DNA from 2 places in the Catenibacterium faecis genome. Region 1 is predicted to be linked to the other one. Evidence: a T-box and tRNA genes for the amino acid it is inferred to sense, from the RefSeq annotation. Region 1 holds a T-box; the other holds one or more tRNA genes.
The links. The T-box of region 1 lies ahead of lysS (lysine--tRNA ligase). A T-box ahead of a tRNA ligase gene usually reads a tRNA of that ligase, here a tRNA-Lys.
Positions count from the first base shown of each region.

Region 2: it has a tRNA-Lys gene. The T-box ahead of lysS (lysine--tRNA ligase) is inferred to sense a tRNA for this amino acid. The anticodon was not compared.

Region 1 is NZ_JACRWG010000042.1:5,942-11,155, reverse strand. It holds gene H8909_RS09420 (6-phospho-beta-glucosidase) at 1-404, shown strand, start outside; gene H8909_RS09415 (ROK family protein) at 401-1,282, shown strand; gene H8909_RS09410 (RDD family protein) at 1,300-1,944, shown strand; gene H8909_RS09405 (MurR/RpiR family transcriptional regulator) at 1,976-2,704, shown strand; gene H8909_RS09400 (YitT family protein) at 2,772-3,629, shown strand; T-box leader at 3,700-3,909, shown strand; gene lysS (lysine--tRNA ligase) at 3,948-5,214, shown strand, end outside.
Region 2 is NZ_JACRWG010000004.1:50,219-55,432, forward strand. It holds gene H8909_RS02515 (RNA-guided endonuclease InsQ/TnpB family protein) at 1-429, shown strand, start outside; gene H8909_RS02520 (tautomerase family protein) at 623-964, shown strand; tRNA gene H8909_RS02525 (tRNA-Asn) at 1,103-1,177, shown strand; tRNA gene H8909_RS02530 (tRNA-Glu) at 1,180-1,255, shown strand; tRNA gene H8909_RS02535 (tRNA-Val) at 1,261-1,336, shown strand; tRNA gene H8909_RS02540 (tRNA-Thr) at 1,344-1,419, shown strand; tRNA gene H8909_RS02545 (tRNA-Lys) at 1,425-1,500, shown strand; tRNA gene H8909_RS02550 (tRNA-Leu) at 1,508-1,590, shown strand; TPP riboswitch at 1,837-1,937, shown strand; gene thiM (hydroxyethylthiazole kinase) at 1,971-2,771, shown strand; gene thiD (bifunctional hydroxymethylpyrimidine kinase/phosphomethylpyrimidine kinase) at 2,758-4,176, shown strand; gene H8909_RS02565 (MarR family winged helix-turn-helix transcriptional regulator) at 4,474-4,929, opposite strand; gene H8909_RS02570 (biotin--[acetyl-CoA-carboxylase] ligase) at 4,984-5,214, opposite strand, start outside.

The sequences.
Region 1 (5,214 bases):
CAAAGACTGAATGGGGATGGCCAATTGATGCGAAAGGTTTAAGATATAGCTTAAACTGGATGTACGATCGTTACAACCTTCCTCTATTTATTGTAGAAAATGGCTTTGGTGCAGTGGATCAGATGGTAGATGGAAAAGTACATGACCAGTACCGTATTGATTACCTTAAAGCGCATATCGAAGAAATGAAAAATGCAGTAGATATTGATGGTGTAGACTTATTAGGTTATACTGTATGGGGATGTATTGACTGTGTTAGCTTTGGTACGGGTGAAATGAAGAAACGTTATGGTTTCATTTATGTAGATAAAGATAATGCAGGTCAGGGAACACTTGCAAGAAGCAAGAAGGATTCCTTTGAATGGTATAAGAAAGTAATAGAAAGTAACGGAGAAAAATTATGAAAAAATACTTAGTTCTAGATGTTGGCGGCAGTGCTATTAAATATGCAGTAATGGATGCAGAAAAGAATATATATGAAAGAGGTAAGGTGCCTACTCCCTTAGATTGCCTTGATTCATTTGTAAATAGCGTTCAATCTCTTTATAATACATATTCTGATGTATCTGGTATTGCGATGAGTATGCCGGGAAGAATTGATCCTAATAAGGGTTATTGTTACACTGGTGGAGCTTTAACTTATATTCATGATATAAATATGGCAGAATTACTATCTGAGCATTGTGGTGTAAGAGTCACAATTGGTAATGATGCAAAATGTGCCGCTAACGCAGAACTAGGTTTTGGTAGTCTTCGAGATATTCAGGACGGCGCTGTAGTGATTCTTGGCACAGCTATTGGCGGTGCTTTAATTAAGGATCATAAGGTATTAAGTGGATGTAGATTTGGTGCAGGTGAATTTTCTAATATCATCACTGATTACCATAAGCCATTTAATGGTGATACATCTTGGTATGCAAGTAATGGAATCAATGGATTACTGTTACATATCCAGGAAGCATTAGAAACAGAAGAAAACTATACTGGTGAAGAAATCTTTGAAATGGCAAATAATGGAAATGAAGCTGTTTTAAAAGGATTAAATCAGTTCTGTTTAGAAACTGCAGTACAGATCTACAACATCAATCAGATCTTTGATTGTGAAAAAGTGGCGATTGGTGGAGGTATTAGTGCACAGCCATTACTATTAGAACTTATCAAAAAGAACTTTGATGAAATCTATAATTCATGTTATGCAAGCACATTGCCACCAGAAATCGTAGTCTGTGAATATCGTAATGATGCGAACTTAATAGGTGCTTTATATCAGCACTTAAATTAATAAAGGAAGATGATAAGATGTGGAATAAATTAAGAAATGAACCTGTGAATAAAACAGGTTATATCAAACGTATAATCGCTTATGGTATTGATTGGTATTTAGGAAGTGTCTTATCATCACTTCCTCTTATTCTGTTATATATGTCTCTTCATAAGGATGCTGTCTATATTCCTCAGCAGTTATCTATATTTAAGGGATATTATCAAGTAATTGCAGGTGTTCTTTCACTTTCAGTTGCATTTGTGTACTATGTAGTATTACCTATAATCTGGAAAGGACAGACTTTAGGTAAAAAACTATTAGGATTAAAGATTGTGAATGACAACTATCAAGAAGTGAATGTGAAACAACTGATCATCAGACAGGTTATTATGATCTTCTTAGTTGAAGGAAGTATTTATACATGTAGTAATATGCTTCATCAGTTAGTCAATGTATTAACTGGATACAATATTGCCTCTATCTGGAGTAAAGTAGGACTCGTTATTACTATATTATCTGGAATACTTGTGATTATCTTAAAGTCTAAGAAATCATTACATGATATTGTCTCACATACACTTGTTGTAGATATTAAGTCAGAAGACTACAGGAATATGTTGTTGAGTATTGAAAAGAAAAAGAAGAAACAGAATAAGAAAATGAAAAAGAGATTTGCATAAAGTGTGATAAAATACCTTTTGGAGGTATTTTATGGTTACGGTAGATCAAATGAATCAATTAAGTGATTTAGAATTAGATATTTACAACTACATCATTTCTCATCGTCATGAAGTGATTCATATGAAACTTAAAGATTTATCTACAGATCTTCATGTATCTTCTTCTATGATTACAAGAGTAGCTAAAAAACTTGGTTATGAAGGATTCTTAGAATGGAAAGCAGAAATGAAACTGGATCAGGAAGATAAACCTATTCAAAACAAACGTGCTTTAAATTATATTCTCGATTATTTTAATCGAGTAGACAATAAAGAGTTTGATGATCTTATTCATCAAGCGGCTGAAATAATTGTGAATAGTCATGAGGTGATCTGTTCTGGCATTGGTCTAAGTGATGCGATTGCAAAGTTTGCGGCTTCTTTATTTAATCGTAAGGGAAAACGTACCATGTATAGTGGAGACTTCAGTGCCCGCTTTAGGGGGATGTATGATCAAAATGACTGTGCTCTTTTCTTCACGGTTTCAGGAGAAACAAGAGAAATCATTGATCGTATCAAAGACTTAAAAAAATATGATATCAAAATCATTGTAGTCACAAATAATGCTTCTTCCTCAGCTGCGAAGATGTCTGATTTAGCTCTTACGTACTATATGCCAAGTACCAAAAACAATGACTTTTATAGTTCAGCAACGCAGGTACCTGTTCTCTATATCATTGAGTCTATTGCGAATCTATTTATAGAATATGGAATTTACTAAAGAATGCTTGAAAGGCATTCTTTTATTTGTTTTAATGTTCTATGTTATGATATGAAAGAGGAACGCTATGAGGGAAAATCTAGAAAAGTATGGCGAAGTCATTGCTGGAAGTATTTTATTATCTTTAGGAATCTGGTTGTTTGTAACACCTAATGGCTTGAACTTTGGAGGTGTAATTGGTACATCACAGATTATCGAAGTTTTTGTAAGAAAACTTCTACCAATCCCTAAATCAATGAACATTGTAGGGATCATCAACTTCATGATTAATATTCCATTATTTATTATGGGGTATAGAATCTTGAACAGAGAATTCTGTGTTAAAACAGGTATGAGTGTTGTTGTACAGACTATCACATTATCTTTCTTACCTAACTTAACACATCCAATCATGCCCGATATGTTATCTAACTGTATCTTTGGGGCTATTATGTGTGGCGTTGGTGTAGGACTTGCCCTCAAAGGTAGTGGTAGTGCAGGTGGTATTGATATTGCGGGTGTGTGCTTATCTAAGACTAAACCAGGATTCTCGGTAGGGAAGTTATCAATGAGTTTGAATGCTGTTATTTTAACTTGCTGTGCATTTATCTTTGATTTACAGACTACACTGTATTCTATTATCTTTGTATTTGTATTGTATTTCATTAGCGACCATATCCATTATCAGAACATCAATGTGATAGCATTAATCTTCACTAAAGAAAAAGATATGAAGAATGTGATTATGGAAAAGACTGGTAGAGGTGTAACTTACTGGATGGGTAAGGGTGCTTATACAGAAAATGATCAATATATTCTTTATTGTGCAATCAATAAATATGAAGTGAAAACATTTAAGAAGATTGTATATGATATTGATCCACAGGCATTTGTGACTATTAGTGAGGATTCAGAAATCCTTGGTGGATTTGAAAAACGTCTATAGATAAATTAGATTGAATAAGGCTTGTAAAATGACCTTGACAACATATTTATTTATTGTCTATAATACTTGAGTAAAAGCTATGAACAGAAGAGTAATATCGATGGAACGCAGAGAGAATTCCTGGCTGGTGTAAAGGAATGGGGAAGTTGATATGAATAAAGACTGGGAGCTGTATTTTGGATCTAACGTGATAAAATAACGTGTTGCCGCGTTAAGGCTTAATGAGGTCTACTTATGTAGATGAATAAGGGTGGTACCACGGTTAACTCTCGTCCCTAGCGGATGAGAGTTTTTATATTCTAAAGAAGGAGAACACACATGGAAGAAAGAAAGTTTACTGATCAGGAATTAGTAAGAAGACAGAAGTTACAGGAACTTAAAGATCTTGGAATTGACCCATTTGGACAGAGATTTGATGTGACTGCTTATACTTCAGACATTAGAAAGAACTATAGCGATAAGACTGCAGAAGAATTAGAAGAAAGCAAACCAACTGTAAGTATTGCAGGTCGTATTGTCGCAAAGAGAAGAAAAGGTAAAGTATGCTTCATGAACCTTCTTGATAGAGATGGAAAAATCCAGTTATATATCAAGAAAGATACTGTTGGTGAAGATGTTTATGAATTAGTTAAGAAGAGCGATTTAGGTGATATTATCGGTATTGATGGTGAAGTATTCATGACTCATACTGGTGAATTAACTGTAAGAGTAGAAAAGTATACACACCTTACTAAGGCTTTAAGACCTTTACCAGAAAAGTTCCATGGTTTAACAGATACTGAAGAACGTTTCAGAAGAAGATATGTTGACTTAATCATGAATGATGAAGCACGTAAAGTAGCCTTCATGAGACCTAAGATTGTTCGTTCAATCCAGCATTATTTAGATGATAAAGGATACACAGAAGTAGAAACACCAATCATGAACTCTATTCTTGGTGGTGCTGCAGCTAAGCCTTTCATCACTCATTTCAATGCATTAGATAAAGATTTCTACTTAAGAATCGCAACAGAATTAAACCTTAAGAGATTAATTGTTGGTGGTATGGATGCCGTTTATGAAATCGGTCGTTTATTCAGAAATGAAGGTATGGACAGAACTCATAACCCAGAATTCACTACTATCGAAGTATATAAAGCATTCTCTGACCTTGAAGGTATGATGGACTTAACAGAAGGTATCATTGCGAATGCCGCAATGACTGTCAATGGTACTTATGATGTAGAATACAAAGGTCATTCTATTTCATTAGCACCTGGATTCAAGAGAATCTCTATGGTTGATGCAATTAAAGAAAAGACTGGTGTTGACTTTGGTGAACAGAAGACTTTTGAAGAAGCTAAGAAACTTGCTGAAGAACATGGTATTGAAGTAGAACCACATTTTGCATATGGTCATATTGTCAATGCATTCTTTGAAAAGTATGTAGAAGAAACAATTGTAGAACCAACATTCGTATATGGTCATCCAATTGAAATTTCTCCACTTGCAAAGAAGAACTTACAGGATCCTCGTTTCACTCAGAGATTCGAGTTATTCATCTGTGGTAACGAATATGCAAATGCATTCACAGAATTAAATGATC
Region 2 (5,214 bases), on a different contig from region 1:
CAAAAAAGAAATATACAGAAACAGAGGCTTAAGATACAGAAACTTCATCATAGAATAGACAATATTCGTACTGATTACATCAATAAGACAATCGCAGAGATAGTGAAAACCAAGCCATCTTATATAACGATTGAAGATCTAAACGTATCAGGAATGATGAAGAACAAGCATCTTTCAAAGGCAGTTGCTTCGCAGAAGTTTTATGAATTTAAAACAAAGCTCCAAGCTAAATGCAAGGAGAACGGAATTGAACTTCGAGTAGCAGATAGATGGTTCCCATCATCTAAGACATGTCATTGCTGCAAGCATATCAAAAAAGATTTAAAGCTTTCAGATAGAGTTTTCAAATGTGACTGTGGCTATATCGAAGACAGAGATTTCAATGCTGCACTTAATCTGAGAGATGCTACCACTTACGAAGTTGCATAAACAAACGCAAACGTAGGTATGTACCGAAGGCTATTTCGGGAATTTACGACTATGAAGTGTACTTGAACTTGTGAGTAGATATGACGTTTGTCAATCGAAAGCATACACAATGAAATAGTAAGTAATGTTCGTGAGAACTTACATTATCTCGATGTGAGTATATTTAATCACATTTTGAGTGGCAGAATGAATTATGCCATATTTAGCATTACGTACAAACAAGACATTGACTCTTTCTCAGGAAGTTGAATTAAAAACTACTGTAGGAAAGTTAATCACAGTATTTCCTGGTGAATCAGTAGATACATTCATGATTCATATTGAAGACAATCAGCTTATTTATTTTAAAGGCCAGGAAGCAAATTGTATGATGATCACATTATACTTAAAAGGTCATTATACAGATGAACAGAAGGAACAGTTTGTAGCTGAACTTACTAAAGCTTTAGTGAAAATTACAAAGATTCCTGCTTCAAATCAGTATGTTACTATCTCTGAATTTGAAAAATGGGGTCACGGTGGTATCTACGAATAAGATTTTGCCTAGCAAAATCTTATTTTTTTGTCTTAAAACAGCTAAACATAATAAAAAAACACAAAAAAATGCAATTTTTTCAAAAAAAGGGTTGCAAAAGGTGTATCTGCATGGTAATATAAACAAGCATTCTGAAGTGCTTGAATAGCTCAGCGGTAGAGCAATCGGCTGTTAACCGATCGGTCGGGGGTTCAAATCCCTCTTCAAGCGCCAGTGGCCGGTTGGAGAAACGGTTAACTCACATGCCTTTCACGCATGCATTCACGGGTTCGAATCCCGTACCGGTCACCATATATGGAGGTTTAGCTCAGTTGGGAGAGCATCTGCCTTACAAGCAGAGGGTCAGCGGTTCGAGCCCGTTAACCTCCACCATTTTTTTGCCGACTTAGCTCAACTGGTAGAGCAACTGACTTGTAATCAGTAGGTTGGGGGTTCAAGTCCTCTAGTCGGCACCATTAGTGACTCGCTAGCTCAGATGGCAGAGCATCTGACTTTTAATCAGAGGGTCAGGGGTTCAAATCCCCTGCGAGTCACCATCTTGATGCGGGTGTGGTGAAATTGGCAGACACGCTAGACTTAGGATCTAGTGCTTCGGCGTGCAGGTTCAAGTCCTGTCACCCGCACCATTCTGAATGCAAACACCGAAGTATTCGGTGTTTTTTTATGCCTAAAAATAAAAAATCTACCAAAATGGTAGATTACATTCCATTATAGAAGAGAATTTGATGAGGGGAAGCTCATTAGTATCTCATATATTTTGGGAAGCTATAACAGAATGATGTGTATATTATAATACTCTAGGATAGAGTAGTAAATATGTATATAGTCATGAAATCCCTTGTATTTCATAACTGATTGTTTTAACATATTATTATAATTGAAATGGGAGCTAATTTGCTGAGAGTAGACATAAGTCTTGACCATGAAACCTGATTTGGATAATGCCAACGTAGGAATTTTATGAGCACCTTCTTTCAGCGTGCTCTTTTTTATGGAGGAAAAGAATATGAACTACATTAAGAAATTAAGAGAAGTAAAACCATTAGTACACAACATCACTAACTATGTAACAGTGAATGATGTAGCCAATGCGATTCTTGCCATTGGAGGCAGTCCTATTATGTCAGATGAGATCACAGAAGTGGCTCAGATGACTTCTATCAGTAATGCATTAAATATTAATATTGGGACTCTTAATCAGGTGAAGATTGCTTCTATGTTTGAAGCAGGTAAGGCATCTAATGCATGTAAGCATATTACTGTATTAGATCCAGTAGGTGCTGGTGCGACTGATTTACGTACTAATACATGTAAAGAACTATTAGAACAGATTCATTTTGATGCTATCAAAGGGAATATTTCAGAAATCAAGACTTTAATGGCTGGTACAGGTCATACTAAAGGTGTTGATGCATCTGCAGAAGATCAGAAGAACTCACATGATCTCATTGATGATATCAAAGCATTCGCAAAAGAACTCAATACTATTATTATTGTGACTGGTCTTGTAGATTATGTCACAGATGGTAATAAGTGCTATATGATCAATAATGGATGCAAAGAGATGAGTGCTATTACTGGTACAGGATGTATGTTATCAGGTATCTTAGGCTGTTTCCTAACAGTAGAAAATAGTGTAGATAGTGCTGCGGCAGCTGTTATGTCCATGGGTATTGCGGGTGAAATTGGTGCATCTAAATTAAAAGAAGGCGAAGGTAATGCAACACTTCGTACTTATTTAATTGATGCATTATTCAATATGACTGATGAAGAATTAGAAAAGAGTGGTAAATATGAAGTTCAATAATGATATGTTGAGACTCTATGCTGTGACTGATCGTCATTGGACAGGAGAACAGACTCTATATGAGCAGGTAAGAGATGTTTTAATGGGTGGTGCTACTTGTCTTCAGCTAAGAGAAAAAGACCTAGATGAAGCCTCTTTCTATGAAGAAGCAAAGAATATTAAAGAACTATGTTGTTTATTTGATGTACCATTTATTATTAATGATAATGTCATGCTTGCTAAGAAAATAGATGCAGATGGTGTTCATGTAGGTCAGGATGATATGGCATGTGTGAAGGCAAGAGAAATTCTTGGACCAGATAAGATCATTGGTGTGAGTGCACATACTATAGAAGAAGCAAGAATTGCGAAAGAACAAGGTGCAGACTATTTAGGTGTAGGAGCTATTTTCCCTACATCTTCTAAAGATGATGCAGAAGTATTAGGTATCAAGCGTTTAAAAGAAATGACTGAAACAGTGGATCTTCCAATGGTAGCCATTGGTGGAATTAGTTATGATAACTGCTTATTACTTAAAGATACAGGTATTGATGGTATTGCGGTTATTAGTGCTTTATTTGGTCAGAAGAATATCAAACAGGCTACTATTGATTTAAAGAAGCGTGTAGATGCACTTTATGAAACAATGCATACATGTTTAACTATTGCCGGTAGTGACTCTAGTGGTGGTGCAGGAATACAAGCAGACTTAAAGACAATGCTTGCTAATAAAGTATTTGGTATGAGCGCTATTACAGCCCTCACAGCCCAGAATACAACGGGTGTGACAGATATTATGGATGTTACTCCAAAGTTCTTAGAAAGCCAGATTCGTGCTGTATTTGATGATATCTATCCTGAAGCTGTTAAGATTGGTATGGTGTCTTCTAAAGCACTTATTCATACTATTGTAGAAATGTTGAAACATTATGATGCGAAGCATATTGTGGTAGATCCAGTCATGGTTGCGACAAGTGGCGCAAAGCTTATTAGTGATGAAGCTATTTCTACATTAAAGGAAGAATTACTTCCTATTGCTGAAGTCATTACTCCTAATATTCCAGAAACAGAAGTACTCACTGATATGGAAGTTAAGACTGTAGAAGATATGGAAATAGCGGCTAAGAAGATCTATGACACATATCATTGCGCTGTATTAGTCAAAGGTGGACATCAATTAAATGATGCCAATGACTACCTATACAATGGTGAAAAGGGTACTTGGTTTAAAGGACATAGAATAGACAACAGTAATACACATGGTACAGGATGTACTTTATCAAGTGCGATTGCATCCAACTTAGCAAAAGGCTATACACTAGAAGAATCAGTTAAAAATGCTAAAACATATCTTTCTGGTGCGATAGGTGCTATGTTAGATTTAGGTCAGGGAAGTGGTCCTATGGATCATGGCTACAATATCTAAAAATATTGATAAATACACAATAATTCCATAACTGCCTGATATAATCTCTTTTAAGAGGTTAAGGGCATGAAAGAATTCAAAGCGTGGTTTATACTCATATTATTTATTTTGCTGCTTCGAGTAATATATCTATTACTTGAAGGTGGGCACATCTTATGAATATCCTCTAGATATATCATCTGGAGGATTTTTTTATTTAACTTAAAAATTTACACATTAACATTCGCAAAGTTAAAATGAAATAAATTAAGTTAAAAGAACCCCCTATAGAAGAATTAACTTCTATAGGGGGTTATATTATTTGTTAAGTTTTTTCTGGTATTCTTTTAAGTCTTCTATGACGTTCTCTATTGTATCATATACCCAGCCAATCATTTCATCAGGAATATGCTGACTATAAAGTTCAGATAAATCCCTATGGAACTGGTTATGAACCTCTAATGCCTGATATCCCTTATCAGTAATACGTAGATATGTGACACGATGATCTGCAGAAGAACGTTCTCTTGTAAGAAAACCTTTATTCACAATAGTCTTCACATTAGTAGTTAATGTTCCTACAGTTACCTTTAATGTCTTTGCAACATTTGTCATAGTAGGAAACTGCTGCTTACTTACAGCCTCTATAATATGCATTTCATTCATTGATAATTCAGGAAAAGGACTATACTTAATATAATCTTCCTGTACTTTAATGGCGAGTTTAAAAACTGTATTAATAGAATCCATTAAATTATTCTTTTTCGCGTCCATAATTCCACTCCTTGACTCTATTCTACAATTTTATCACATATTTGAGAAGACTGATTATATACGACCTAATGATAATTCATTTAAGAGAATCGTATGTTTTTTCTTGTTTTCATCCTCTATCACAAGATGACAATTCTCATCTAGATATAAGAATTTCACTAAACCATACTCTTTATAGGGAATTGTCTTACCTCTTAAATAAGAATGACGATTCATGCCATCTAATAAAGATGCAAAAGGCATATGAAGCATATTTTTAAATGTATCAATAATATTTAACATCAG